DNA from 4 places in the Clostridium aromativorans genome. Region 4 is predicted to be linked to each of the others. Evidence: riboswitches for the same ligand, from Rfam matches in the RefSeq annotation. Region 4 holds a riboswitch; each other region holds the start of a gene.
The links. Region 4 has a riboswitch for S-adenosylmethionine ahead of LN736_RS16465 (O-acetylhomoserine aminocarboxypropyltransferase/cysteine synthase family protein). Riboswitches for the same ligand answer to the same signal wherever they lie in the genome.
Positions count from the first base shown of each region.

Region 1: linked by a shared signal. The riboswitch ahead of proC (pyrroline-5-carboxylate reductase) and the one ahead of LN736_RS16465 (O-acetylhomoserine aminocarboxypropyltransferase/cysteine synthase family protein) in region 4 are both predicted to bind S-adenosylmethionine.
Region 2: linked by a shared signal. The riboswitch ahead of LN736_RS10030 (DUF2325 domain-containing protein) and the one ahead of LN736_RS16465 (O-acetylhomoserine aminocarboxypropyltransferase/cysteine synthase family protein) in region 4 are both predicted to bind S-adenosylmethionine.
Region 3: linked by a shared signal. The riboswitch ahead of LN736_RS00510 (YbaK/EbsC family protein) and the one ahead of LN736_RS16465 (O-acetylhomoserine aminocarboxypropyltransferase/cysteine synthase family protein) in region 4 are both predicted to bind S-adenosylmethionine.

Region 1 covers NZ_JAJJPB010000004.1:61,973-69,615, reverse strand. The annotation lists gene LN736_RS05400 (SpoVR family protein) at 1-404, opposite strand, end outside; gene yhbH (sporulation protein YhbH) at 425-1,633, opposite strand; gene LN736_RS05390 (PrkA family serine protein kinase) at 1,638-3,560, opposite strand; gene LN736_RS05385 (L-2-amino-thiazoline-4-carboxylic acid hydrolase) at 3,972-4,430, opposite strand; gene proC (pyrroline-5-carboxylate reductase) at 4,501-5,343, opposite strand; SAM riboswitch class I at 5,454-5,560, opposite strand; gene LN736_RS05375 (carbamoyl phosphate synthase small subunit) at 5,911-6,960, shown strand; gene carB (carbamoyl-phosphate synthase large subunit) at 7,075-7,643, shown strand, end outside.
Region 2 covers NZ_JAJJPB010000011.1:63,283-70,925, reverse strand. The annotation lists gene LN736_RS10040 (alpha/beta-type small acid-soluble spore protein) at 1-99, opposite strand, end outside; gene LN736_RS10035 (MerR family transcriptional regulator) at 163-1,326, opposite strand; SAM riboswitch class I at 1,558-1,684, shown strand; gene LN736_RS10030 (DUF2325 domain-containing protein) at 1,781-2,071, shown strand; gene LN736_RS10025 (succinylglutamate desuccinylase/aspartoacylase family protein) at 2,101-2,643, opposite strand; gene LN736_RS10020 (ABC transporter ATP-binding protein) at 2,676-3,644, opposite strand; gene LN736_RS10015 (ABC transporter ATP-binding protein) at 3,604-4,431, opposite strand; gene LN736_RS10010 (ABC transporter substrate-binding protein) at 4,428-5,978, opposite strand; gene nikC (nickel transporter permease) at 6,001-6,825, opposite strand; gene nikB (nickel ABC transporter permease) at 6,827-7,643, opposite strand, start outside.
Region 3 covers NZ_JAJJPB010000001.1:106,905-114,547, forward strand. The annotation lists gene recX (recombination regulator RecX) at 1-3, opposite strand, end outside; gene LN736_RS00495 (M16 family metallopeptidase) at 99-1,331, opposite strand; gene LN736_RS00500 (DEAD/DEAH box helicase) at 1,484-3,064, shown strand; gene LN736_RS00505 (flavin reductase family protein) at 3,219-3,800, shown strand; gene LN736_RS00510 (YbaK/EbsC family protein) at 3,831-4,292, opposite strand; SAM riboswitch class I at 4,444-4,545, opposite strand; gene greA (transcription elongation factor GreA) at 4,649-5,113, opposite strand; gene LN736_RS00520 (YitT family protein) at 5,539-6,384, shown strand; gene LN736_RS00525 (DUF917 domain-containing protein) at 6,433-7,548, opposite strand; gene LN736_RS00530 (M29 family metallopeptidase) at 7,573-7,643, opposite strand, start outside.
Region 4 covers NZ_JAJJPB010000032.1:4,580-12,222, forward strand. The annotation lists gene LN736_RS16455 (aconitate hydratase) at 1-1,173, shown strand, start outside; gene LN736_RS16460 (isocitrate dehydrogenase (NAD(+))) at 1,204-2,208, shown strand; gene LN736_RS16465 (O-acetylhomoserine aminocarboxypropyltransferase/cysteine synthase family protein) at 2,333-3,616, opposite strand; SAM riboswitch class I at 3,737-3,846, opposite strand; SAM riboswitch class I at 3,977-4,062, shown strand; gene LN736_RS16470 (homocysteine S-methyltransferase family protein) at 4,473-6,869, shown strand; gene LN736_RS16475 (beta/alpha barrel domain-containing protein) at 6,972-7,643, shown strand, end outside.

The DNA of each region.
Region 1 (7,643 bases), on a different contig from region 4:
CTTATTATATCTGCATTGTTTTTAAAAAATTCAATAGTGTAAGATGCCCTGGTTCCTTCTTTAAACAATCTGTTATTCTTAAAAAAATCATTGTGCCCGTATACGTGGGCCATGGTCAGAATCTGCAGCAGCAGGGTATTGTCCTTCATCAAGTAGGCGAGGCAGGGATCTGAATTTATCACCATTTCATAGGGAAGACCCGAGATGTTGTACTTGTAAAGTGAATCCGCCTTGTCATAGGATTTTCCAAAACTCCAGTGAGGATATCGGGAAGGCATACCTGAATATGCCTCATACCCTATCATATCCTTGTAATCCACAATTTCAAATTCCTGGGGATAAAAATCAAGCCCTAGCTTTTTGGCAGCATTTTCTATAATATCGCACCAATTTTTTAAATCCATATTTGTATATTCCAGGGAAATCACCTTCTTTCCAGATCTTTTTGTAGAATTTCTTTTAGGGATTTCCATAAATCCTGTTTTTTGTTGATGGTGACAACAGTAAAATTACTGTTGTTGATTCCATTTTTAAAAATTTCTTTTATATTGCCGCCGTAAGAACTGGGCATGATTTCAGCATAGCTGAAAAGATTACATATTTTACACAGCTCCTCACCGCATTTTAATGCTCTCGCATTGTCTTCACTCCAATTGTCACCGTCACTTACATAGAATGTATAGACATTCCAGTAGGCAGGATTGTAGTTTTCCTCGATTGTCTCCAGGGCTTTCTGCAGTCCGCTCGATATATAAGTCCCTCCAGATTCCACCTTGTGGAAAAATTCACTTTCCGTAACTACTTTAGCTGTAGTGGAATGAGCAATGAACTTTACTTCCACGTTGTTGTATTTCATCTTTATGAACTGATATAAAATGAAGAAAAAAGATCTTGCCAGAAATTTTCTCGTACTGTCCATGGAACCCGAGGTATCCATCACACAGATGACGGCGGCGTTTAATTCGCGTTTTGGTTTTTCCTTCACCCTGAAATATCTTAGATCGTCCTGTCTGAAGTGAAATTTTGACTTCCTCTCTTTATATTCCTGTATTTTGGTATCCGGAAGTTGTTCCTCCGCTTCTTTGAGGTCCCTTTTTATATTCTGCTGTCTTTTAAGCTTTTCGATGACGGTTCTTTTCTTAGCAAGCCTTGGATTTATACCATTTTTCTGGTAGCCAGTCTTTTTAAGCGAATGTTTTGACAGCAGATCCGAGTATTTTTTCTTGTCCATTAAAGGAAGCTCCAGATCTTCCAGAAGATAATTTATGAGATCCTCTATGGTTATTTCTGTCTCGTAGATATCTTCCCCTTCTTCATTTCCGGCTCCTGTGTTTCCGGCACCGGAGCCTTTTTTACCGGAAGCTTTTCCAACTTTGTCTCCTCTTTTCTGGGAGCCGTTGCCGCTTCCAACACCCTGCTGGCTGTTGTCTCCATATATAAATTGGTATTCTTTAATGCCCTTTATGGGGATTTTCACTTTTTTGTTTCCGCTCTGACCTATAATACTTTCTTCCGATATTATATCCGCCAGGTTGTCTTTAATTGATTTCTCTACAAGCTGTCTGTGACGTCTTCTATCTTCTAAGGATCTATCATGATGTCCGCCGGTATCGAATTCTCTGAAAATAGCCATAATATCAATCCTTCCACAAATTGTTTGCGGCATATTTCAAAATTACGTCGCAGCAGTGATCGCAGTATCCGTTTGCTTTCATTTCCTCCACCATTGAGTTGTATTTTTCATCCTGATCCTTGTCCCTTACTTTGGATTTGGTTATAATTCTTGACAGTTCTTTTACAGATACAGTGAGCTTTTTCTCAATAGCTTCTTTAAGGGGCTCATAGGAGGTGTAGTCGATTTTGCCGCCGTTTCTTATAACGTAGAACATATATGAGGTAACATCTGTTCTAAACCCCTTTGCAGAACTTTCAGGAATGCCTATGTGTTCCTCTATGGATCTCATAAACACCTCGTCTGGTTCAAGCTCTTCACCTGTAGAGCGATCCTTGATTTTGTTCCTGTTTACATAGGCTTCAGCATGATCCAGGTAATTGTCGAAAAGACTTTCTGCCTGTTCCTTGAAGCTGTGTATAAATGCCTTGGTCACTTCCTTTTCAAGTATCTTGTTGTATTCTTTTCTGATAGAATCCTTTAAAAATGTCAAATATCTTTTTTTATCGTCCTCGGCTATATCCAGCTCCTTTACCGATTTTATCAGGCTCTCCATTACGCTCAGCGGGTTTATGCAGTTGTATTCGGAATTGGAAAGTGCATCATCCAGAGCCTTGATGATAAATCTTGTGGAAATTCCAGTCATGCCCTCTCTCATGCCTGCTTCTTCCTTTAATTCCGCAAAGTCGATTTTTTTAGTGCTTCCCTTTTCAACTATATCCTCCCCATTGTAGATCTTTAATTTTGTCACAGGATCCACCTTGTTGGAAGGAGAAAGCCTTGAGAGAATTGCGAACATAGCTGCAGTTTCAATAGTATGGGGAGCTATATGGGCGTTGAACTGGCTCTTGCCGAGTATTTTCTTATATATCTTGACTTCTTCATTTAATTCCATACAATAGGGTACTTCAATTTTTACTATTCTATCGAGTATTGCTTCGTTGGTATGGTCGGACTTAAACTTGTTCCACTCCGATTCATTTGAATGAGCTAGAATAATTCCATCGAAATAAATCATTGATCCTTTTCCCGGAGATGGAACAGATTTTTCCTGAGTGGCCGTAATAATTGTGTGGAGGTATTCCACATCATTTTTAAAAACTTCTATAAATTCTACAAGCCCCCTGTTTCCCACATTAAATGCACCGTTTAATGAAAATATTCTTGGATCATCTTCAGGGTACATATCCATCTTTGATATATCGATAGAACCCGTGAGGACTGACGTATCCTGGTTATTTGGATCAACTGGAGGTACTACTCCAATGCCCTTTCTCGACCGAATGGAAAAATCACTGGTTACCACGGGAAATCTCTCATATTCTCCCTTGTATTCGTGTTTTAGCCTGTATTTGCATACGGGGCACAGGTCCCCCTCAATTTCCACACCCAGCATTTTTTCAAAATCAGGTTTTAGATGGTTTGGTATCAGGTGAAGCGGTTCCTCCCTCATAGGGCAGCCCTTTAGAGAATAAATAGGTTCTGAAGTTTCCAGTGCCTTTTTAATTGATTCCACCAGAGAGGATTTGCCTGCTCCCACGGGACCTACCAGATAAAGCACCTGTCTTGATTCTTCACCTTTCATTGCTGCAGAGTGGAAGTAATTTACAAGTTTCATTATTACCTTGTCAATTCCAAAAAAATCATCTTTGAAAAAATTGTATTTTCTGATTGGTTCATTGCCATATAGTTTTTTGATTCTTGGATTTTTCTCAGGTTTCAATACCTCATAGCCTTTGCTTATTATTATGTCGTACATTCTCCTGTGTGCCAATTTTACTATATGGGGGTTGTCTTTTACGATTTGCAGATATTCGAGAAAAGTACCTTCAAACTCATGCTTTTGTCGAACTTCTCTATCTCTTTCAATTATTTCCTTAAAATTCATAGTTATCTCTCCTTTAACTTATATTTAAATACTTACGCAGGATGAATTATTATTATGTATAATAGTTGAAAATGCTGCGACTTAGAGGGATAAATTAATATGTACTAAATTTTAAGTAATACTCAGAAAAATATATCCGAAATTTTAAGAAGATATTTTGAAGAGCAGTTGAGGTTTCAGCATTAGTAGAGGGTATCAGTATATGATAAGACTGTTTTGATTTTGGTTATTGAAATTTATTATATTGTCTTAATTCAATTTTGTCAATACACAGTATATTGTGAATTCAGGTTAAAGATGTAAAATATGGTTTGAAAACTCGGCTGTCAAAATATGGGCCAGGTTTCCAAACTATAATGTTGCTGCCTTTATGAGATCTTATGATAAAGTGTTTTCAAATGTTCAAAAATTTTAATGTTTTTTATCCCCGACTAAAAATCTACAGCAATTATCTCCTTTGGTTTTGCACAGGGGTCTTTCAAAGCCTATTCCGAATTTATCGTACATTATACTGTCTATTTCACAATACAGTGCTCCTATGTCTTCTGCGCCCAGCTGATGCCACATGTCATACATGGGGCAGTAGGTTATATCACAGGGATTGTCAGGATCACTTTCCCAGGAAATAGAAGGCATATCCTTTACCCTGGCATAAGTTTCCGGACTTATTTCAAGACCCTTTTCATGGACTTCTTCCAGCATGCTCTCTATTCTTGCTTCACCAAATTTTCTTATGGCGGATCTGACAGCTTCTTTTCCCTTCTCCTCGCCTAATCTGTCTATCATTTCCTTAGCCATGAAATAATGGAGCTCAGCCATAAGTTTTGCCATTCTACCAACTGGTTCATCAGTACTTTTTATTTTACCCATGTTTTTACCTTCCTCTCTCCAGTTATATTGATAAAGTAAAATTTATCCGAATCTAAATCCGAGAACCGCTTTATTCAGATTTCTTAGCTACCTTTTCCATACTGGTTTTGCCGATTTCTACAGCATTGATCACAGTTCCCCTGAAACCTCCCTGTTCTAAAGTTCTGACACCTGCTATAGTGGATCCGCCCGGAGAACAGACTCTGTCTTTCAGTGCACCAGGATGTTCGTGGGTTTCAAGGACCATTTTAGCTGCTCCTAAAGCTGTTTGTGCCGCAAGTGTCTGGGCTATATCTCTTGGAAGTCCCAGCTCAACTCCTCCGTCGGCCATGGCTTCAATCAGCATGTAAATATATGCAGGGCCGCACCCGCTTATAGCCATTACGGAATCTATTAGATTTTCCTGTACCAGGAAAGTTATACCCAGTTCCTTAAAAATTTTAATTACCAGTTCGGTATGCCTTTGTTCAGCATTTTTCCCCGGTGCAATTCCTGCTGCTCCGGCATTGACTAACATTGGAGTATTTGGTATTATCCTAACCAGGGGAACCTCAGTTAGATATTTTTCAATAACGGAGGTATTCATACCTCCCACAATTGATATAACCAATTGTTTTTCTCCATTCCACCTGGATTTTTGAATATATCCTAAAACTTCTTTTAGTACCTGGGGTTTTATACTCAATATTACAATGTCACAATTGTCAACCAGGTAATCATAACCGGTACTTTTGTCACTGCTGGAATTGGTTACGCCAAAATTTTCTTTGAGATATTCCAGTCTGCTGTCCAAAATGTCCATAGCATAGATATCCTCAGGAGAAAAAAGTTTGGATTTAAGCAGTCCTCTAATTATGGCTTCTCCCATCTGTCCAGCTCCGATAAAACCGATTTTTTTATTCAATGTTCCCATATCTGTCCTCCTAAAATTTTATTATTTAATATTAATATTTGCACCTTAAATTTGATAATCTTCAGATAAAACAAAAACTCAAGGAAATCTTGAGCTAATCAAACAAAATATCCTCATCTTTCAGTTCTATACTGCAGGATTTAGCACCAATGTATTATTCACAAATACTGGTTGCCGGGCTTCAAAGGGCCAGTCCCTCCACCTCTCTTGATAAAGCAAGTATTTAATTGTAGTTATATTGTTTTAAATTATACCGGCAAATAAATTTTTTGTCAACTTTCCAAAGTTGTATGCAAAATACATTTTTTGATACTTGACATAAGCTGATATTTTAATTAAAATTAATTAAAATAGAATTTTAAGTAAAAAATGCACTTTAAATTGGTCCTGTGAGGCCAGAAAGGAATGTATTATTTTGGATAGCTTTTTTTATGTGTTTAAAAAAGTGAACATTTTTAGAAATTCTGGCAATAGAAAAATTATTTTATAGATAATTTTTTCATTGCCTTTTTATTTTTTAAAGTTGGTTGAGTGTATTTTTGCTTGTAAAAATACAGGAGGTAATTTATGAAAGCAAAACTTATACTGGAAAATGGAAGTGTCTTTCAGGGTGAAGCCTTTGGATATCTCAAGGACAGCATAGGCGAGGTGGTATTTAATACTGGAATGACAGGATATGGAGAGATATTGACGGATCCTTCTTATTATGGACAGATAGTGACGATGACCTACCCTCTTATAGGAAATTATGGAGTTGATTTGAGTGATCTGGAATCAACTTCGCCAAAAGTAAAGGGACTTATTGTAAGGGAGATATGTCATTACTCCAGTAATTTTAAATCGGAAATGGAACTTGACGACTATCTTAAGATAAATAAAGTGACAGGTCTTTCAGGAATTGACACCAGGGCACTTACAAAATCACTTAGAACAAAGGGCACTATGAAGGGAATCATAACCGTGGAGAACCTGGATTTTTCCACTGTAAAAAGTACGATTGAATCCTTTTCCAATAAAAATGCGGTATCTCAAGTGACTGCAGAAAATGAATACACGGTGGGAAATGGTGCAAAGAATATAGCGGTTTTGGATTTTGGCATCAAAAAGAGCATGATAAAGGCATTTTTGGATCGGAAGTGTACTGTTACGGTATTTCCGGCAGCTGCCAGGGCGGAAGATGTTCTTGAAATTGATCCGGATTTGATATTTCTATCGAATGGACCTGGAGATCCTGCAGATTTGAATTTTGAAATAGAGAATATAAAAAAGCTCATAGGTAAGAAGCCAATTGTAGGCATATGCCTTGGGCATCAGCTTTTGGCACTGGCTCTTGGAGGAACTACGGCAAAACTTAAATTCGGCCACAGGGGGTGCAATCACCCTGTAAAAGATCTTACAGAGGGCAGAGTCAGAATAACCTCCCAGAACCATGGATATTATGTAAATAAACTGCCTGAGAACATGGAGGTAACCCATATAAGTTTAAATGACGGAACTATAGAGGGAATGAGACATAAGTCACTGCCGATATTTTCAATACAGTTCCATCCAGAAGCATGTCCCGGGCCGGAAGACAACAGCTGTATATTTGATGAGTTTATGAAATATGCACTTTAATCAATTGGCAGTTAGAAGTGAAAGATGAATAGTTGATGAAGATTTTCGCCGCCGGCCGAAAATCCATCAATAATTGTGAACTGTGCATTGTGAATTGTAGAAAGGAGCGGCATTATGCCTTTAAATAAAGATATTAAAAAAGTACTTGTAATAGGATCCGGTCCCATAATCATAGGGCAGGCGGCTGAATTTGACTATTCAGGAACCCAGGCCTGCGAATCCCTGAGAGAAGAGGGGGTTGAGGTGATACTTGTAAACAGCAATCCTGCCACTATAATGACTGATCGGGAAGTGGCGGACAAGGTTTATATAGAACCTCTCACGGTGGAATTTGTGGAAAAAATCATGGACAGAGAAAGACCTGACAGCCTTTTGGCCAGTATGGGAGGCCAGACAGCTCTGAACCTTGCATTGAAATTGCATGAGAGTGGAATACTTGAAAAATACAGTGTAAATATAATAGGGACTTCCATAGAATCCATAAAAAAAGGTGAGGACAGGGAATTATTTAAAGAGACAATGAACAGGATAGGTCAGCCTGTAGTTGAAAGTGAGATCATAAGGGATGTGAAAAGTGGAAAAGAATTTGCAGCTAAAATAGGATATCCCGTAATAGTCAGACCTGCCTATACCCTTGGCGGAACCGGCGGCGGAATAGCTTATACCGAAGAGGAACTTGAAAC
Region 2 (7,643 bases), on a different contig from region 4:
ATCTCTGTTCTTTTCAGCAAGCTCCCTGGCCGCTTCTATTTTTAATCTCTCCATGCCAATTCTAGCTTCGGGAACCAATATCTTATTTCTTCTGGACATAAAATTATCATCTCCTCTACAATAGTTTGTACATTTCAATGAAATATATAATAGAAATTTACCCTAGTTCAACTTGTTTTTAGAATAAAATTTTAGGGCTTTTCCTATAAATTTTGATGCACCGCTTCCATATCTTTTATCTGTTGCTTTTATAAATTCAGGACTTGATAAATAAAAATCTGCCATATACCCAAAATAATTTTCTCCTTCATCTACTTTCAAAGCTTCATTTATTTGCCTGGTTTCATTTGCTATTTCAAAAACAATTTGTTGAATCTCTCTTGAAAAAGGATCTCTACTTAAATCAGATACAAGCTTTTTATATAATGTATCTATTTTAGGCAAATTATTTTCAGAATAAATTTTCAAAGCTTTTCCTATAAATTTAGACGCACCGCTTCCATATTTCTTATCAACTTCTTCTATCCATTTAGGAAATACCAAATAAATTTGCACCATACTGTGCCAGTAATAATCTCCCATATCAGCTTTAAAAACTTCATAATCCTTTTTAACTGTATTAGTTATTTCTTCAGCAATCCGTTGAATTTCCCACGAAGAAGGATCTTTACTTAAATCAGATACAAGTTTTTTATATAGTTCTTTTAATTTAGGATTCCCGTCATAAAGACAATCTTTCTTAAACTCATCAATCTGTTCTGCTTTAGTTAAAGCATCACTATTTAAATTTTTCTTTAAAGCTTCAGTGAATTTTTTTATACTTCCATACTGCTTTATAGCGTCTTTAGCAATTTCACTTTCCTTAGTTTTAACTTTTTCAATAAATTCATCAAATTTATCTATGCTTCCCCACTGCCTAATTACTTTAGTCTTATTTTCTGTTTTAAATTCTTCTAACACATTATAATATTCGGTCATATCAAATTCCTTAAAACTCATCGTGCTTTCTCCCTTCAACGTTTTATTTATAAGTCCAATTAATTCGTTTAATCTATTGCGTTTCAAAACAAGCAGTTTTTTCTGATTTTTTAGTGCCTCCATTTTATCAAAGCTTGGTTCTGTCATGATTTTTTTTACTTCCTTTAAAGGTAATTCAAGCTCCTTAAAAAATAAGATCTGCTGTAAAGCTTCAAGAGCCCTGTCATCATAAAGCCTGTAACCTGCCTCTGTAATTTTACTTGGTTTTAACAATCCTATCTCATCATAGTAATGCAGTGCGCGCACACTTATTCCCGTCAAATCTGAAACCTGTTTTACTGTTCTCATTTCCACACCTCAAAATCTGATTTTAGAACTATCACTATTGTCTAATACTCTGCCGGCTGTAATCTTTGTTGATATAAATAATCTCTACATATATATTGCACTATGACGCGGAGTCAGAGTCAATACTTTTTGAAAAAATTCAATTTTAAAAGGTTCTGACTTATTTTCAATATTTATTTGCATTATCAATCATATTGTAGTATAATAAAGCTCATATAACTTAATAAGGTTCTCTTATCAAGAGCGGTGGAGGGACTGGCCCTTTGAAACCCGACAACCGGCATCAATTTTTAGATGTATCGGTGTCAATTCCTGCAAAGTGAATTAAACTGTTTTAAGTCACTTTGAAAGATAAGAAAAATACTAATTCTATAACCTGCTATCAAAAGCTATTTTTCTTATAAAAGGAAAATAGCTTTTTTATATTACAAAATAAAAATTGGAGGTATGTCTGATGGGGATTTTAGTGGTAGGCGGAGACAGAATTGAAAAAATAAAAAACAAATTGAGGGAAAACGGATTTAATAAAATAGTACATGTTACGGGGAGAAAAAAAGGAGACAGAAAAATAAAAATTCCATCAAATACGGATATAGTTGTGGTTCTTATAGACTACATAGGGCATAATATGGCTGAAATAGTAAAACAACAATCAAAACGAAATAATATCACAGTAATGTTCTGCAAACATTCCTGGTCCAGCATAAACAAGAACATAAATACTTACATGAAAAAGACATCATAGCAATAACTATTCCGAAATATTTGTTTCTTTCACCATTTATCTATCTGGCCACAATCTACATTCTCTCCGTAAGCCACCATGGGGCCACCCCTGATAATAGACAAACTGACAACCTGATAGAGCAGAATTCCATCTGCTTCAGCAACACATATTTCCAGTACATTTCCAAAATAATCCTTAATCCAGCCTAATATTTCTCCTTTTTTCAAGGTATCTCCTGCCCTTTTTGTCGGATACCAGCATCCCGTGTGTGATGCATTTTTGTAAATTACATTTTCTACATCTACAGGTTTATAGATTTTCCCAGAGATCTTTCCCTCCAGAATTTTAAGATAACGCAGCACATTTCTAACATCTTCTTTTCCCAATTCCACTTCTTCTTTTGACCAGACACCTGTACATCCTCTCTCAATCAAAATACTCGGAATACCACAGGAGCCTGCATAATTATAGGAACCCCCGCTGCCATGTGGAGAACGTACCAAACAGGGAACATCCACCACTTCTGCCATGGCCTTTGATTTTTCAACAACTTCCGCTGCAGCTGCTCCCACATAATATACATAAGGCATTAACTCTTCATAATATGTACGCAGCCTATACATTATTTATCAAATAAGTGACAAGCCACTAAATGACTTTTTCCTATTACTTTTAATTCAGGCTTTTCTTTCAAACATACATCACTGCATCTTTCACACCTGGAGCTGAAACTGCATCCTGGAGGTAGACAATAAGGACTTGGCGGCTCATCTTTAATTATTTCTATTCTGCTGTTATCAGCTTTTTTAACAGACAGCACGGATGACAGCAGGGCTTTTGTATAAGGATGGCATGCACTTGAAATGAGTTTACAGCTGTCAATAATTTCAACAATTTTTCCAAGATACATAACCACAACCCTATGACTTATATTTTTTACCACTGCCAGATCATGACAGATAAAAATATAGGACAATTTTTCTTTCCTCTGCAGATCCTCGAGGAGAGAAAGAACCTGCTTTTGTACGGAAACATCCAGGGCTGAAGTGACTTCATCACATACTATAATTTCAGGTTTTAAGGATACCGCCCTTGCTATTGCCACTCTCTGCCGCTGTCCTCCGCTCAGCTGATGGGGATATCTATCTGCAAAATTTTCACTCATGCCAACTGCTTCAAGAAGCTCTGCCGCTTTTTTACGGGCACTGTGCTTATCTATGAGTTTAAAATTCAAAAGAGGCTCAGCTATAGTTTCCCGGACCTTCATCCGGGGATTGAAGGTTTCAGAGATATCTTGAAATATCATCTGAATTTTCCTCCTGTTCTGCCTCAATTTTTCTCCTCTTAAATTGGTAATATCCTGATTTCTGAAAATAATTTTTCCGGAAGTAGGTTCTTCAAGATGAACTATCATATCTGCCAGGGTGCTTTTACCGCAGCCGCTTTCTCCAACCAGACCCAGGCACTCCCCTTCATACAGCTTCAGGCTCACATCATTCACTGCAGTCAGTCTTCTTTTATCCTCCATTTGAAATTGTTTTGTAAGATTTTCAATCTCCAGTATAGGCTGCTTCTTTTCCTCCAAAATCACATCCCTCCAATTCAGGTACCGCCGATAATAATTCCATAGTATACTTGTTCCTGGGATTATTTATCACCTGATCCTTAGTTCCCCACTCCACCAGCCTTCCTTCCTGCATTACTCCTATTTTATCGCACATATAGGCTGCCACTCCCAGGTTATGGGTAACCAGCACTATGCTTGTATTAAAATTCTTTCTGAGTTCAACCATCTGCTTCACAACCTGGGCCTGAACAGTTACATCCAAAGCGCTGGTAGGTTCATCTGCCAGAAGAAGTTCAGGTTTCATAACCATGGCCATGGCTATGGCAACCCTCTGTTTCATACCGCCGCTCAGCTGAAAGGGATATGAATTCATTACAGCAGCTGCATCTGCCATGTCCATTTTTTTTATCATGAAACCAGCTTTATCAAAAGCCTCTTTTTTTGAAATATGAAAATGACTCCTTATAGTTTCTACAAATTGATTCCCTACTTTTTTTACAGGAGTCAAAAATCCGCCTGAATCCTGAAATATCACTGCCATCCTGTTTCCCCGTATTTCTCTCCATTTTTTTTCAGAATAATTGAGAATATCTTCATTTTCAAAAATTATATTTCCCGAGGAAACAGCTGCTCCTGCAGGCAAAAGTCCAAGTACGGCCCTTATAATCGTGGATTTTCCGCTTCCGCTTTCGCCTACAATTCCAACTATTTCTTTATTTTTAACTGTCATGCTTACATTTTCAACTGCAGGTGCCTGTTCTCCGTATTTTATAGATATATTTTTTATATCCAGTACACTTTTAGCTATCATTTTATATCCACACTGCTGTTAAGCAGATAATAATCAACAGGATACATTGTCAGCCCGCTCACGTCACTTTTACTTACCAGATTGAGCATTGGCGTAACTAAAAATATATCGGAATTATCCTCCAGCAATTTTTTCTGTACATCTATGGCAATAGAATTTCTTTTTTGAGTATCTTTTTCATTTTTTAGCTTGTCAATAAGAGAATCAACTTCAGGATCACTGTATTTACCATAATTTTCACTTCCTCCGGTCTTGAAATACAATTCCAGAAAAGACTGAGGATCTCCCGATGTTGCAGTATTCACACTATACAAACAGAGATCGAAGCTGCCGCTTTTAAGCACATTGGCCACTGATTCATAGGACTGCAGTTTAACAGCTATGCCGATTTCCTTAAGCTCAGACTGCATTGCCTGTGCAATTACCGGAAGCTCGGAACGGCTTGTGTAAAATGCCAGGTTCAATTCCAGCTTTTTCCCGTTTTTTTCTCTTATGCCGTCTCCGTCAGTATCCGTATATCCTGCATCATTTAAAAGTTTGGCTGCCCCTTCCTTGTCATATTTATATGCCGTAAGTTTTTTTTCTCCAAAGGGCAGGGATTTAGGGAAAGGTCCAACTGCAGCTTCAGCAGTGCCTTTTAAAACATCCTGGGCATAGGATTCTCTATTCACTCCCAGAGCTATGGCTTTGCGGACTGCAGGATCCTTCAAAAATTCATTGTTCAGATTTTCATAGGACATTATTATTCTCAGGCTGGTAATCTTATCTGTATTGTATTCGGACTTGTCGGCAAATAAGGATATGTTGTCGCTTGAAATACTCTGTGCCGCATCAATTTCTCCCGACTGAAGCGCCATTGCCCGGGTATTGGCATCTTTGATGTACTTGAAAGCTGCTCCGTCTATTTTGGCTTCATCTCCCCAATAGTTTTTGTTCTTTTCCACCACCACTTTTGAATCTGGAACATAGGATTTAACTTTAAAAGGTCCTGTACACACGGGGGCTTTGGTAAATGTATCCTTTGAAGCACCGGTATTTACTATTATGGCAACCGGATCTGCAATGTTTCCCAAAAATGCCTCATAGGGAGTTTTTGTTTTTATACTAACATATTGTCCATCTTCTGTTATAGAGTCTATAGGTAATATTGACTCTGCTCTTGGATTTAACTTCAGGGACCTTTCCAGAGAAGCCTTTACAGTTTTACCGTTGACAGGTGTACCATCTTGAAACTTAGCTCCATCTTTAATATGAAACTTCCAGGTTAAATCATTCACTCTTTTCCATGAATCGGCAAGCAGTGGTTCTATTTTCATATTTTTATCAAGCTTCACCAGTGTCTCTCCTACACCATACATGGAAACAAACCAGCCGTTGAATCCTTCTGCCGGATCCAGAGTGCTGGGAAACTGATTTACTCCAAATACAATATTTTTTGATTGTCCATTGTCATTTTTTTCAGCAGTACTCTCACTTTTACACCCTATAAAACCTGCACATAAAAAAATCATTGAAAGTATAACTGCTAGATATTTTTTTATTTTCATTTTCACCAAGTCCTCCTCAATATTATTTTTTAGGATCCAGTATGTCTCTCATACTATCTCCCAGTAAATTAAATATCATGACGGTTATAAATATGGCAATGCCCGGATATATCATAAGCTCTGGTGAGGTCTGCATATAATTTCTGCCTTCACTGAGCATATAACCCCACTCTGGAGTAGGCGGCTGCGGACCCAGTCCCAAAAATGACAGGGACGATATTTCAAGCATCATAGTGCCTATATCCATAGTGGCCATTACCACAAGAGATGGTATTATATTGGGCGCTACATATTTCAAGATCAGTTGATATTCTCTGGCACCCCCCATTTTTGCCAATTTAACATACTCCTTTTCTTTTACAGCCATGACCAGGCTCCGGCTCACCCTGGCATATTTTACCCAATTTACTGCAATCAAAGCTATAACTGTATTAATAGAACTAGGTCCAAGCACTCCTGCAATGGCAATGGCAAAAATAATTCCAGGAAAAGCGAGAAAAACATCGGAAAATCTCATTATAATATTATCGGCCAGTCCTCCAAAATACCCCGCTGCTGTTCCCACCGCCGTGCCAATTATAAATACGGATACAACAAGGCTGAAAGTCATCTTCAGAGAATTCTGACCTCCATAGAGCAGTCTCGAAAAAATACACCTGCCAAGATTATCAGTACCCAGTGGAAATCTGCCGCCGCTTTCCCGAAGGGAATTTGCCATATTCGTTTTAAAGGGATCATTAGGTGCCAGAAAAGGTGCTGTGACAGCTGCCGCAATCAAAGTCAATGCCAGTATACAGAGAAATACAAACAATTTATTATCCTTTAAAAATGTTTCAAATCTCTTCATATCAAGCCCCCTTTTCCAATCGAATACGAGGATCTAAAATGTAGTATGAAATATCTACAGCAAGATTGACAAATACATAGATCAATGTCATCCACACCACATATCCCTGTATCAGAGGATAATCTCTGGTAAATATACCCTCCACGGCAAGTTTCCCCACTCCTGGCCAGGAAAAAATAGTTTCAACTATAGCTGTTCCTCCAAGAAGTGATCCAAGAGACAAGCCCAGCAAAGTTATAATTGATAAAAGAGAGCACTTGAGTACATGTTTAAGCAATATGCACCATTTACCAATTCCTCTCGACCTGGCGCCAACTACATAATTCTGGGATATTTCCTCGAGTATGGAGGCTCTCAGCTGCCTTGTATATTTTGATGCCATTGCAACAGTCAAAGTTGCCGAAGGCAGTATAATACTTGTCCATCCTGAGTCACCCATGACCGGTAAAATTTTTAACTTCAATGAAAATATATACATTAACAATAAACCAACCCAGAATCCAGGCATGGATATGCCAAAAAATGATACAGTTCTTATTACATAATCAGCCAGCTTGTTTTTATAAAGTGCAGATAAAATGCCAAGCGGAAGTGCTATGAGCAGCATCAGAAAGATGGACACGACCGCAAGTTTAAAAGTAGCCGGAAGTGTTTCAAATATCAAATCCAGCACCGGTTTATTGTACTTGTAGGAAATGCCAAAATCTCCTCTAATCACACCGGACAGCCAGCTAAAATACTGAAGCAGAAAAGGTCTGTCAAGTCCCAATTCACCCCTCACTTTCTCTACAAGTTCAGGAGAAGGAGTTACCCCTGTA
Region 3 (7,643 bases), on a different contig from region 4:
CATAATTTCCTCCCTAAATACTAGTTCAATGCGCAATTAATGAAGGCTTTCGGATAAGATCAAAAATCAGCTCTGAAGTTTGTCTAAAATAATTTCTTCTAAGACCTTCTCTTGAGTATATGAATAGTAGGTTCCCTAAAAACAGCCCTGGCTACTTCATATATATCTTCTTTCCCTATATCTTCAATTTTTTCTATATCATAGATAAATCTGTATATGCTGTCTCCCCTCATAGCTTGATGCAGTACATAATTTCCTAAGTCCATAGGATCCTCTAGAGTAAATACCACTGCTGTTTTTAATACCTTTTTCATCAGAGTCATCGTATTATCATTAAAATTTACCTTCTCATTCTTCATCTTGTTTATGCAATCTTCAATGACACTAACGGCATCTCTTATGTTTTCTTCTCTTACAGAGGTATATATATACAAAGTTTTTATATAGTCCGATAAATCTAAATCACTATATATATCATAGGCAAGTCCTTCTTCTTCCCTTAGCTTTCTAAACAAAATAGAATTGCTGCTCTCTCCAAATTTGTGATTTAATATTCTAAGAGCTAATTCATCTTTTTCACTCAATCCGTAAAAAGAAAAAAGATATATTATAGTGTTCTGTTCTATATCCCTTTTATAAGAAACTTTTTTGCATGGAAAATTTTTTTCAACTATTATTTTATTTCTACTAAACTCCTTATATTTCCATACTCCAAAATATTTTAGAACCAAATTATAGATTTTCTCATGTTCATAGAAAGAAACCACTGATATAAAGCAATTATTGGGTACATAATATCTATTGTAAAATTCAATCAGATCATCTCTTTGAAATTTACTTACACTATCTTCATTTCCTGTTATATCATATCTCAGAGGCCCTTTTTTGAATGCCAATTCATTTGTTTTTCTAAAACTATATTCTTCAATATCGTCTTTGTTGGTTCTTATTTCAGAAAGTATTACATCTCTCTCTTTTTCAATTTCATCTGCGGGAAATATTGAATTCATAAGCATATCAGAAATAATATCTAAAGACTTTTCTAATTCTATCCACAATGCTGTAATGCTATACACTGTAGAACCATTATCCGTATAAGCATTGTATTCTCCACCTAAGGTTTCTAAATTCACATTCAATCTTTCATTATTTCTAGATTTCGTGCCCTTAAAAAGCATGTGCTCAATAAAATGGGATATACCTTTTTCATCAATGTTTTCATATATGGCGCCAATTTTAATGCCAGCATGTAAAGCCATTATTTGTGTATCCTTCTTTATAGTGATAAGTTTTATACCATTAGGCAGAACACTTTCTTTAGCATCAAACATATGAAATTCTCCTTTAATTCATCAGTATATTCTATTATAGTTTATATCATTATAAATAAAAAGTATTTAAATCAAATTAAAATTTGATAATATGTATATACTATGATATGATAAGTTTTGTTTTGTAATATAAAAAAGAAAGAGGAATTTTAATGAAAAATATTGATTTTAATAATTTAGGCTTACATTCTAAAGTCCTCCAGGCCATAGATAATATGGGATTTGAAGAGCCTTCTCAAATTCAAGCGGAATCAATTCCCATAATATTAGAGGGAAAAGATGTAATAGGTCAGGCACAAACAGGTACGGGAAAAACCTTGGCCTTTGGAGCACCAATGCTGAGTAAAATTGATTGCAATAGTAAAAACATTTCATCTATAATAATCACGCCTACTCGAGAGCTTGCCATTCAAGTAAATGACGAACTATCCAGAATTGCCAAATTTAGAAAAATATCACTGCTTCCAATATACGGCGGTCAGCCCATAGAGAGGCAAATTAAAGCCTTGAAAAGAGGCATAGATGTAGTAGTAGGCACACCTGGGAGAATATTAGACCACCTACATAGAAATACCCTGGATTTAAGCAGTATACAATTTCTGATAATAGATGAGGCAGATGAAATGCTGGATATGGGTTTTATAGATGATATAGAAGATATAATCAAAGCCTGCAATTCAAATAGACAGACACTGCTCTTTTCCGCTACCATGCCAAATCAGATAAGAAAATTAGCCTCAAAATACATGAAAAGCGATACAAAATATATAGAAATAGCTAAAAACACGTTAACTGTTGAAAAAACAAAACAGTATTACTATGAAATAAAAAACAAAGATAGGTTCGAATCTCTATGTAGAATTTTAGATGTAGATGAACCCTCCAGTGCTATCATATTTTGCAGAACTAAACGCGGCGTAGATGAATTAGTAGAAGGCCTCCAGTCAAGAGGATACAATGTAGAAGGTATGCACGGAGACATGGGGCAAAATCAGAGGTTGAACACACTTAGAAAATTCAAAGATTCCTCCCTGGACTTTTTAGTTGCCACTGACGTAGCTGCCAGGGGAATAGATGTTGAAAATGTATCCCATGTAATAAATTATGATCTTCCCCAGGACACCGAATCCTACGTACACAGAATAGGAAGGACTGGAAGAGCCAATAAAGAGGGAATTGCCTATTCTCTGGTAACTCCCAAAGAATATATGCTGTTAAAGCAGATAGAAAAATTCACTAAAAGCAAAATAAAGAGAAAAGAAATTCCTACAGTAGATGATATATTTGAAGCTAAATATAAAAATATAGAAAAAAAGATAAGAGATGTTATATCGGAAAACAATTATAAAAATTTTGTTCCAGTAGCAATGGAATTGGATGAAGAATACAATTTGGTGGATGTGGCTGCTGCCCTTATGAAGATAATTTTCGAAAAGGAATTGAGTTTTAATTATAAGGAGAATTCCATAAACATAGAAGAGGAAAATATGAGATTATTTTTTTCCATAGGAAGAATGGATAATATAACTCCAAGAAAGCTGTTGAAATTCATAGCTGAAACCTCTTCAGTGGAGGCCTATGAAATAGGAGATATAGACATACTAAACAAATTTACCTTTATAAGCGTTCCCGAAAGAGTTGGAAACATCATACTTAAAAAATCCAATGGTAAAAAGCTTCAAGGCAGAAGAGTTTCTGTAGAACTGGCAAAAAATAAAAAATCCCATCGTTAAATTAATTTGTCCTATAAGAGCCATGTGAAACCCTGTAAATATCATGAAATATATCCCTATGGTTTCTTTTAGGACTTTTATCCAATATTGACAACAACAACATCAAAAATAGAATTTTAACTCAAAATGTATAAAATAAGTTGGAGGAACCCATATGAATAAATTAAATTTTAAAGGCAGTGCAATGTTAAACCCAACTCCAGTGGTCCTTGTGGTTTCCAAAAGCATATCCAATAAATTAAATATTTTTACAGTGGGATGGGTAAGCACTGTATGTACTAAAAAACCCATTGTCGCCATGGGAATAAGACCTGAAAGGCTTTCTCATAAATACATTAAAGAAAGTGGACAATGTTCTATAAATCTTCCTACAAAAGATATGACTACAATTGTAGATTATTGTGGAGTTGTTTCTGGAAAAAAGGAAGATAAAATCAAACATTTTAATCTTAAACTTAACAAAGGCATATCCATCTCCACTCCATCTCTTGAAAGATCTCCAGTAGCCCTGGAGTGCAAATTGCTGTCAATTACACCTCTTGGAACTCACGATCTATTTTTGCTGGAAATTTCAAACGTAAAAGTGGATAAAAATCTGCTTGATTTAAACAATAAAATACATTTCGAAAAAGCGAACCTTATCTGTTACAGCCATGGAGAATACTACAGCCTAAATTCAAAACCTCTTGGCCACTTTGGATATTCAATCAAGAGAAGAAATAAAGCCCCAAGATAAGGGCTTTTATTTGATCATTTACAGTATTAACTAGCTCTCACAAACATCTATCCACTGTCCATTTACCAAATTGCCAATTACCTCTGGTTTTATTTTAAGGGCAAACTCTTTAGATCCAGCAGCAGGGTATACATATTCAAAATCCCTTATAGATTTATCCAAATATACTTTAATAGGGTTTTTCAATCCAAAAGGACACAGTCCTCCCACAGGATGACCTGTATCTTCCAGCACCTCATCATGACTCAGCATTTTAGCCTTAGTTTTAAAAAACTTTTTGTATTTTTTATTACTAACTCTTAAATCCCCTCTCATAACTATTAATATATCATCATCTTTAACTTTAAATGCCAACGTCTTTGCTATATATTTTGGCTCCGTATGTATGGTTTCTGCAGCCTGCTGAACAGTAGCACCACTATCAGGAAGTTTGAATACTGGATTTTCCATTCCCCTATCTAAAAAATAATTAACTACACTTTCTACACTCATCTTCAATTCCTCCAATTTTTTATCAAATAATTCTTAAGTTCAAGAAATGACATCCATGATTATACATTGTAAACTGTGAATCAAGAAAAGATAGCCTTCAGATAAAAAATCTCCTTATAGATAAGCTATAAGGAGATTTACATACTCATATATCTTATCTTCCAGGTATCACCTGCTGGAATTAGCACCTTAAAATATAATTTTAGGTTGCCGGACATCATGGGGCCAGTCCCTCAGTCTCTCGCGATAAGAATTTTAATATTAATTTTAAATACAGGATACCAGACTATCATTTGTTTGTCAACTCATGTTTTTGTAAAAAAATATTTCGCTAGATAAAATATCCAGCGAAATATTTATAAAATCTTTTCTATTTCCACATCATAATTTCCATCTGGAGATGCAACCGTCGCCCTTTCCCCCACTTTCATCCTAAATAAGGCTTTACCCAGAGGTGATTCTATACTTATTTTCATCTTTTTCACATCTGATTCTACTGAACTTACAAGAGTAACCTGTTCAACTTCATCTATATCACAAAATTTTACTTCTGCCGTTTTATTTATATCGAACACATCTTCATCCTGTGAACTCTCTATTATTACAGCATTTTTAAGTTGACTTTCCAGTTCCTGTATTCTAGTTTCAGTCATAGATTGATCATCTTTAGCTGCACTGTAATCGGCATTTTCGCTAAGATCCCCCTGTGCACGAGCAGATTTCAAGGCAGCTTTTATTTCCACCCTTTTAACCGTCTTTAAATATTCCAATTCCTGTTCAAGTTTTTTTTTGCCTGATTCTGTCAAAATTACATCTTGCATAAATAATTCACCTACTATTCTAAATTTTCCATAATGTAATCAAAAAACCAGCTATTTTTCATGGATTCGCTGTTTTTTTACGTGCTCATTTGCCTTACTATTTTATTATAATATTACTAATTAAATAATACAACCCAAGTTCCAGACAGTCTAGTAAAATTCAGGCCAGCCTTTTATAGATGATTCTTAAAATCAACATAATTATACCTATCAGTATCAATATTGAAAACATGTTGACACAATAATATTTACCATTATATAATATATTTAGTAAGGCATTTAAAAGACATACACACAATTATATTTGCAATTTTTGTATGTATGAGAGCATATGAATCTGAGAGAGTATTTACTTAGATTTTTATATGCTTTTTTTAATGAATAAATTTACAGTCAAGTGTATACAAGGAGGGAGGTTATTTATTATGAAAAATATAAAAGATATTTTTTTCATGTTGATTGGAACATTTCTTGTAGCTTTCGGTACCTATTTCTTTTTAGCTCCAAATCACATTGCCGCCGGTGGCACAAGCGGTATTGCCATAATTATAAACACATTGTTTCCAAATCTTCCTATTGGTCTGTTGATGATGGGAATGGAAGTTATATTATTCACTTTAGGAATTATAATAATTGGCCCTATATTCGGCGGGAAAACCGTATTCTGCAGCTTCTCCATATCTGCACTGATATTTTTCTTAGAAAAAATATATCCACATATAAAGCCATTTAGCAGTGATATTCTAGTTCAGCTTATATTTGGCATATTGATATGTGGAATGGGCATGGGTATAATATTTAATCTAGGCGCTTCAACTGGAGGTACGGATATAATCGCAAAAATAATAAACAAATATACAAAAATAAGCATAGGCAAATCCGTGCTGATAGCTGATATAACCGTAACTATAGCTGCAACTATAGTACTCGGGGTAAACAAAGGTCTTTATGCCATACTGGGGGTAATATTAAATTCTACAATAATAGACAGGGTTATAGTAAGTCTAAATTCCTATAAGCAGGTTGCTATAATAAGTAATCACGGGAGGAATATACAAAATTTTATTATAAAGGAACTTGAGAGAAGCGCCACCATCTATTATGCCAAAGGCGCCTATAAAGATGATAAAAAGGAAGTCATAATTACCATTTTAAATAGAAAACAATTTTTAAAATTGAAAAATTATATAAGACTTTTAGATAATAAAGCTTTCATCACTGTAAATGACATAAATGAGGTATTAGGAGAAGGATTTAGCAATATAGTGTAGAAGATATCCGAAAGGTAACTAGATTACTTTTCGGGTATCTTCTACATATTAATCTAGTGACAATATATCTTCCACTTTTTTGTAAGGTACGTGATATCCAAAAAACTCAGGTCCAAAAATTTCAAGTCCCCTTTTACTTCTCCATTGCTCAAAAGCCTTTAGAGAAAACACCGTAACTTCCATACCCACTTTTGCATAGGGATTCAAAAGTGGCATATTTTTATCATTGTCCACTACATTTATTGAATCTGGAACCGTTACAAACACTTTTCCATTTTTCCAGGAAATTATATTTTCATTTTGAAACCAAATTCTTAAGTTTTGATTTTGATATTTTCCATTACCTTCAATATATATATTTCCAAAAGTAAATCCGGATTTATCTTCCCAACAAACCTTACTGACTTTTCCTTGAAACATGATGAATCCATCAAATTTTTCCACAATATCATAGGCAAAGTTTATATTTTTATTCCTAGCGATTCTGGCGATTTTGCCTACTTCCAGGCACATTGTAACAGTATTTTTGATAAGGGTATTTTTAATTACCTTCCATCTTGCAACATGATCTACCACCCCAACATGATTAAAGCTAGCAACAGCCGCTGCCCTGGCAAGGGCTTCTGCTCTTTCGTCACTTTCAACTTCTGTAAATATCATGGAATCTCCAAGCTTGTCTGCTACACCCATTGGAGTTATAGGTATCCCATTTAAATTATAAGTTGAGTGTTGAAGGCAGGGAACACTTCTTCCCGCAGGATCCGCATCTATTATGGGCTTTCCGGTTCTAGCTGCCACGTCCAGTGCAGATGCCATATTGCCGCCGCCGAGCTCCGTTGTAACTACTCCATATAAGTCCTCTCCCAAATATTCTTCTATTGCATTGACAGCAGCCATTTCTGCAGTATATTTTATTTTGTACATATTTTTATATTTTTCTACCTGATCCTCAGAAAGAGGGCTTATAGAACCACATCCATATGGAGTTCCTACCAGGACCTCATCTTCTATTTCACTTAAACCTGCGAGATAAAATTGATATCCTTCATTAAAAGAACCTTCTACCAATTTTATTCCATTTTCAAGACTTCCTCCTCCACCTGTGCCAACTATTGCAGCTCCAAGCAATATATCTCTCAAGTCCTGCATACTCAGCCTCTTCATAATTAAAGTCCACCTTCCTCCATATCATTTTTTAAATATTTCATCTACATATTTAACAAGATCAGGATGTATAATCCTACCATTGTCCATTATTT
Region 4 (7,643 bases):
GCAAGCTATGATGAGGAGATGGAAATAGATTTATCATCCCTGGAACCTATGGTAGCATGTCCGCATAGTCCGGACAAAGTGGTTGCTGTTTCAGAATTGGAAGATGTTAAAGTAAATCAAGTATGTATAGGGAGTTGTACCAATTCATCTTATGTGGATATGATGAAAGTGGCACATATATTAAAGGGAAATACAGTAAGTGAAGATGTTTCTCTTACCATATCTCCGGGTTCAAGACAGGTTCTGACCATGCTGTCCCAAAATGGAGCATTGTCCTATATGATAGAGGCAGGTGCAAGAGTGTTGGAGAGTGCCTGCGGACCCTGTATAGGAATGGGGCAATCACCTTCTACTGGTGCTGTATCTCTCAGAACTTTTAACAGAAATTTTGAGGGAAGATCAGGTACTAAGTCCGCAAAAGTATATCTGGTAAGTCCGGAAATTGCAGCTGTTTCTGCATTGACAGGTTATATTACGGATCCAAGACAGATGGGGACGCCTTTTAAAGTTGAAATGCCTGCAAAATTTTTAATAGATGACAATATGGTAGTTGATCCCAGCAGGGCCGGAGAAGATGTCAGAGTGGTAAGAGGACCTAATATAAAGCCATTTCCTGTGGCAAAGCCACTGAAAGATGTTTTGAATGGAAAAGTGCTTACAAAAGTAGGAGACAATATAACTACAGATCATATAATGCCTTCTAATTCAAAATTGCTGCCCTATAGATCCAATATCCCATACTTGTCTGAGTACTGTCTGACACCCTGCGATGAAGAATTTCCCGCAAAGGCAAAGAAAAATTCAGGGGGTTTTATAGTGGCGGGAGAAAATTATGGACAGGGTTCCAGCAGAGAACATGCGGCATTGGCTCCTCTTTACCTGGGAATAAAGGCAGTATTTGCGAGGTCTTTTGCTAGAATCCACAGGCAGAATCTTATAAATAATGGAATACTTCCTCTGGTTTTTCAAAATGTGAAGGATTATGAAGAGATAGATGTAATGGATGAACTTGAAATGGGAGATATGCTCAAACAAATTGACGGTGATACAATCATAGTGAAAAACAAGACAAAGAACAAAGAATATAATATGCTATTTGATGTTACCCAAAGGCAGAGAAATATGATAAAATATGGTGGATTGATAAATTTGATGAAAAGGAATAGTCTATAAAATTCGACATATTAGGGGGTAATTGATTTTATGAAGCACAGACACAGAGTAACTCTTATTCCGGGCGACGGTATAGGTCCAGAGGTTAGTGAAGCGGCAACAAAAATTATAGATGCCAGTGGTGTGGATATAGATTGGGATATAGCTGAAGCTGGAGCGGCTTTTATAGATAAATATGGCACTCCTATTCCGGAGAAGGTCATTGACAGTATAAAGAGAAACAAAGTGGCATTGAAGGGTCCCGTGACCACGCCAGTGGGGAAAGGTTTCAAAAGCGTAAATGTAACCTTGAGAAAAAGTTTGAATTTATATGCCAATATAAGGCCTATAAAAACGTATGAAGGGGTAAAGTCCAGGTATGATAATGTTGATTTGGTTATATTCAGGGAAAATACTGAGGATCTATATGCGGGAATAGAGTTTATGGTAAATGATGAAACAGCACAAAGTGTGAAGATAATATCCAAGAATGCCAGCAGAAAAATAGTAAAAGCAGCTTTTGAATATGCGGTTAATAATGGAAGAAGGAAAGTAACCGCAGTTCACAAGGCCAATATAATGAAATTGTCAGATGGACTTTTTTTAAGAACTGCCAGAGAAGTAGCTGAAGAATATGATGATATAGAATTTGATGATGTGATAGTAGATGCCATGAGCATGAAACTGGTGTTGAATCCTGAAAAATATGACGTGCTTGTAATGCCAAACTTGTATGGCGATATATTGTCTGATCTGGCATCCGGACTGGTAGGAGGACTGGGGCTAGTTCCCGGGGCCAACATGGGGGAAGAGCGAGCTGTATTTGAGCCTGCCCATGGTTCAGCTCCTGATATTGCAGGACAGAACAAGGCGAATCCTACTGCTATAATATTGTCTTCAGTTATGATGTTGAAATATTTACATGAAAGTGAAGCTGCGGATAGAATTGAAAGGGCAGTGGAAAATGTGTTAAAAGAGGGAAAGTATATAACCCCTGATCTAGGAGGAAATTCAACTACTGATGAATTCACCAATGCTGTAATTTCAGAATTGTAATAGTATTTTTGATATTAAAGTGTAAAATAAGCTGCTGCACAAATTTAATTGTGCAGCAGCTCTTTATAATTAAATTATATAAAAAATTAGGGAATTTAAAGTAATTAGGGAACTTTGTTTATTATCAAGCTTTAGCTAGAGCTTGGTCTAAATCATATATAATATCATCAATGTTTTCCACACCAATTGAAAGCCTTATGAGATCAGGAGTTACTCCGGCAGCTTTCTGTTGTTCTTCGTTCAACTCTGCATGAGTAGTACTTGATGGGTGGATTACAAGGGACTTTGCATCTGCTACATTTGCAAGTAAAGAGAATAATTTTACGCTGTTTATAAATTTCTTTCCAGCTTCAAATCCGCCTTTTATTCCAAAAGTAAATATGGAACCTGCTCCCTTTGGAAGATATTTTTTAGCTAGTTCTCTATATGGGCTTCCTTCAAGTTCAGGATAGTTTATCCATGCAACCTTCGGGTGTTTACTTAAAAATTCAACTACTTTTCTTGTATTTTCAACATGTCTTTCAACTCTCAGTGAAAGTGATTCAAGTCCAAGCAAGAAATAAAATGCACTTTGAGGACTCAGTGTTGCACCTGTATTTCTTAAAAGTTGTACTCTGGCTTTTGTAGCAAATGCCACAGGACCTTGATCAGCATATACAAGTCCATTGTAGCTCTCATCAGGTGTAGTGAAATCAGGAAATTTACCACTTGCTCTCCAGTCAAATTTTCCACCGTCAACTATGACTCCACCTATGGTAGTTCCATGTCCACCTATGAATTTAGTTGCAGAGTGAACAACTACATCTGCCCCGTATTCTATTGGTCTTACCAGGTATGGAGTACCAAAAGTATTATCTATGATAAGTGGTATTTTATTTTCATGGGCTATATTTGCCACTGCTTCTATATCCAGTACATTTATTCTCGGGTTTCCTATGGTTTCAGCATAGACTGCTTTTGTATTGTCCTTGATTGCTTTTCTGATATTTTCAGGATCATCAGGATCTACAAATGTTACGTCGATTCCAAGTTTCTTTAAAGTTACTGAGAACAATTCATAAGTTCCACCGTAGAGGGTGCTGGCTGAAACTATGTTGTCCCCTGCATTTGCCACGTTTAATATAGAATATAATATTGCTGCCAAACCTGATGCTGTAGCAAGACCTGCACTTCCACCTTCAAGAGCTGCTATCCTCTGTTCAAATACATCTTCTGTGGGGTTCATTATTCTTGCATAAACGTTTCCTGGTTTTTTAAGCTGGAAAAAGTCTGCAGCTTCATCTGCATCTTTGAATACAAAAGATGTTGTCTGATAAATTGGAACTGCCCTTGCTCCCGTTGTTGGATCAGGCACTTGACCTGCATGTACCTGTAATGTTTCAAAACCTAATTTTCTCTCTTCACTCATTTTTACTTCCTCCTCATATTTCTTTATAATATATTAAATATTCTGGACGAAACTTCTATATATTTTGGCAAAATAAAAAATCTTCTTGTAGATGAGATACAAGAAGATTTTTCCTCATGCTCCTCATCTTTCAGGTTATACACCTGCTGGAATTAGCACCGTTGAATGAAAGTTATCATTCAGGTTGCCGGGCATCATAGGGCCAGTCCCTCAGCCGCTCTGGATAAGAAGTTCCGTATTTAATTGAGAAAATCATAACAGATCATGGGGGGGTTTGTCAAGGGGAAAATGAAAAAAAATGAAAAAATTTTATGTATTAAGTAATTGACAATTTCGATTTTAAGTATTAATATTAAAATATTCTTATCACGAGAGATTGAGGGACAGGCCCTATGAAATCCGACAACCGGCAATTGTGTATCGGTGTCAATTCCTGCAGAATAGAATCAAACAAGTTTTGCTGTTTATGTAAAAAAAGTTTTTAAGCATTGAACTTGTTATTTGCAGCATAGTTGATTTTAAAAGAATCTAAAGTTAACATGAATCTGCTGTGAAATTAATTCTGAAAGATAAGAAGGATTGGCTTTTTATGAAGTTATAAGCTGCTTTTCTTTCTTGTAGGAAGGCAGTTTTTTTATATGATTAATTGAAAATTCAGAGTCCCAACTATATTCAAATACCAAATCTGGCTGATTTTTATATATTGTGAATTGGATAAGTGTGGTGACCTTCGAATAGATCAATGTCTAAATGATAAAAAATGTATTATAATTATGACTATAATGTTAAAGAGAAATTAGTCGTCTATTATAGATATATGAGAAGTATAAGTTGTATTTGAAAAGGGGTGGAGTAAATGGTATTCAGAAATCCATTGGACAAATTTGATAAAAAATTTATTTTCTTTGACGGAGCTATGGGAACCATGCTTCAAAGATCAGGTCTTCAACCTGGAGAACTTCCAGAGATCCTAAATGTGACCAATGCTGAAATAATAAAAAAAATACATAGAGGATATCTGGAGGCAGGAGCGGATATAATAATATCCAATACTTTCGGAGCTAATGAACTTAAGTACAATTCTTCAAATTATAATATAGAAGATGTTATTACGGCCGGAGTGAAAATTGCAAAGGAAGAGGCGGCCTGCATGGGAAAATTAGTTGCTCTGGATCTGGGTCCAATAGGCCAAATAATGGAGCCAGCAGGTAATTTGAGCTTTGAAACGGCATATAAATTATTTAAAAATCAGGTTATTGTAGGTAAAAAAGCTGGAGCAGATTTGGTTTTAATAGAAACTATGTCTGATCTTTATGAAACCAAAGCAGCTATTCTTGCAGCCAAGGAAAATACAACTCTGCCGGTGTTTTGTACAATGACTTTTCAGCAGGACGGCAGAACTCTTATGGGTACGGATCCCAAAACAATGGTGGTTACATTGGAAGCGCTTGGGGTGGATGCACTTGGTGTAAATTGTTCTCTTGGACCATCTGAACTTCAGGGAATTGTAGATGAAATATTGGAGTATTCATCTATACCTGTTATGGTGCAGCCTAATGCGGGATTACCTAGGTATGATGGAAAGAATACAATCTATGATATAACACCAGAAGAATTTTCAAGAAATATGGCTATTATGGCGAAAAAAGGAGTTAGAATTTTTGGAGGATGCTGTGGTACCGATCCTGAATTTATAAAAGCTACTGTCAGTGCCCTTGAAAATATACAGCCTATTGATATAAAAGAAAAGGACTATACTGCAATTTGCTCTTCTACCAATACTGTAATTTTAGGGGAAGGTATAAAGATTATTGGTGAAAGGATCAACCCTACAGGAAGAGAGATATATAAAAAACAGTTAAAAAGTGGAGATGTAAGCTATATAGAAAAAGAAGCTGTAACTCAAAAGGAAGAGGGAGCTCATATATTGGGACTTAATGTAGGACTTCCTGAAATTGATGAAGTTAAAATGATGGAAAAAGCTATAAAGGCTATACAAAAGGTAGTGCGATTGCCTATAGATATCGATAGTCCAAATCCTAGTGTATTGGAGGCGGGAGCTAGAGTATACAATGGAAAGCCCATAATAAATTCTGTTAATGGAAGAAAAAATATCATGGAGAAAGTATTCCCAATAGTAAAAAAATATGGGGGATGTATAATAGCACTTACTATAGATGAAAAAGGAATACCAGACAGTGCGGAGGGAAGAGTTAAAATTGCAGAAAAGATAATTAAAACTGCAGCCTGTTATGGAATTAATAAAAAGGATATAATAGTTGACTGTCTTACGCTTACTGCTTCGGCACAGCAGAGGGAAGTCATGGAAACGGTAAAAGCTGTAAAACTTGTAAAAGAAAAATTTGGAGTAAAAACTGTATTGGGAGTGAGCAATATATCTTATGGACTTCCAAGAAGATGTATATTAAATAGGACTTTTCTTGCTATGGCGCTTGATGCTGGTTTGGATCTCCCCATTATAAATACTCAAGATCAGGGGGTTAAAGATGTTGTAGCTGCTTTTGAAGTTTTGGCGAATCTGGATAAAGAAGCAGATAATTATATATCCATATATGGGAGCAAAAATGATGTATTATCCAAGAATGATAAAGAAGATAAGGGTGAAAGTGAAGGAGATTTGAAATCGGCCATTATTGACGGAATAGAAGATCGGGCTGTAAGAATAACGTCACAGCTGTTAAAAAATAAAATGGCAGAGGAAATAGTTAATTATAATATAATTCCTGCCCTGGATGAAGTGGGGAGAATGTATGAGTCACAGGATATATTTTTACCACAGCTCATACAGTCAGCGGAGACAGTGAAAAAATCTTTTGAGATAATAAAGAAGAAAATACTAGAAGATGGAGAAAAAAATATAGAAAAGGGGAATATAGTATTAGCTACGGTAAAAGGCGACATACATGACATTGGAAAAAACATAGTGAAAGTACTTATGGAAAATTATGGATTTGACGTAATAGATTTAGGCAGAGATGTGGATATAGAGAAGATAGTGAATACTGTAAGAGAAAATGATATAAAGCTGGTAGGGCTCAGCGCACTTATGACCACTACTGTGATAAATATGAAAAAAACCATAGATGCTTTAAGAGAAAATGAGCTTCAATGTAAAATTGTAGTGGGAGGGGCAGTATTAAATCAAAATTATGCAGATATGATAGGGGCAGATTACTATGCGAAGGATGCCAGAGAAGCTGTAAAAATAGCAGAAGAAGTTTTTTCGGTATAGAAGATATATTCTTTAAATTAATGAAATTTTTATAGAATATTGCTTGCATTTAATGTAAAATATATTTGAGAAAAAAATTAAAACCGGTTTGGGGAGATAAAGATGAGTGAAAAAATTAATGAAAAAATTGCAAAGTATGTACCGGAAATAAGAGGGACACTTAGAGATCATATGATAAATCTCCCTCTTGTTATGAGAGAAGCTAGTGGAATAAAGGTTTTTGGAAAGAGAATAAAATCTCTTGCGTTTACTACTGATATAGCAATCATAAAGAACATAAATGCAGATGCAATTTTGGCGGTATATCCTTTTACGCCTCAGTCCGTTATAACGGAAGCTCTTGTTGCGGCTTCTGACGTACCCATATTTTGTGGTGTAGGAGGAGGACTTACCACGGGAAAACGTGTTATAAATCTGGCTCTTAATGCTGAATTTACGGGGGCTATGGGGGTAGTGGTCAATAGTCCTACATCTAATGAAATTGTAAGAGCTGTAAGAGATTCCATTGATATTCCAATTATAGTTACGGTAGTTTCTGAAAGGGATGATATTGGAAAGAGGATAGAAGCAGGTGCTTCAATATTAAATGTGTCTGCGGGTAAAAACAGTGCGGATTTGGTAAGAAAAATAAGACAACAATATGCTGAATTTCCTATAATAGCCACAGGAGGAAAAACAGAGGACAGTATCAGAGAAACTATAAGGGCAGGTGCAAATGCCATTTCATATACACCACCTTCGACGGCTGAATTATTTAAGGAAACCATGGAACGA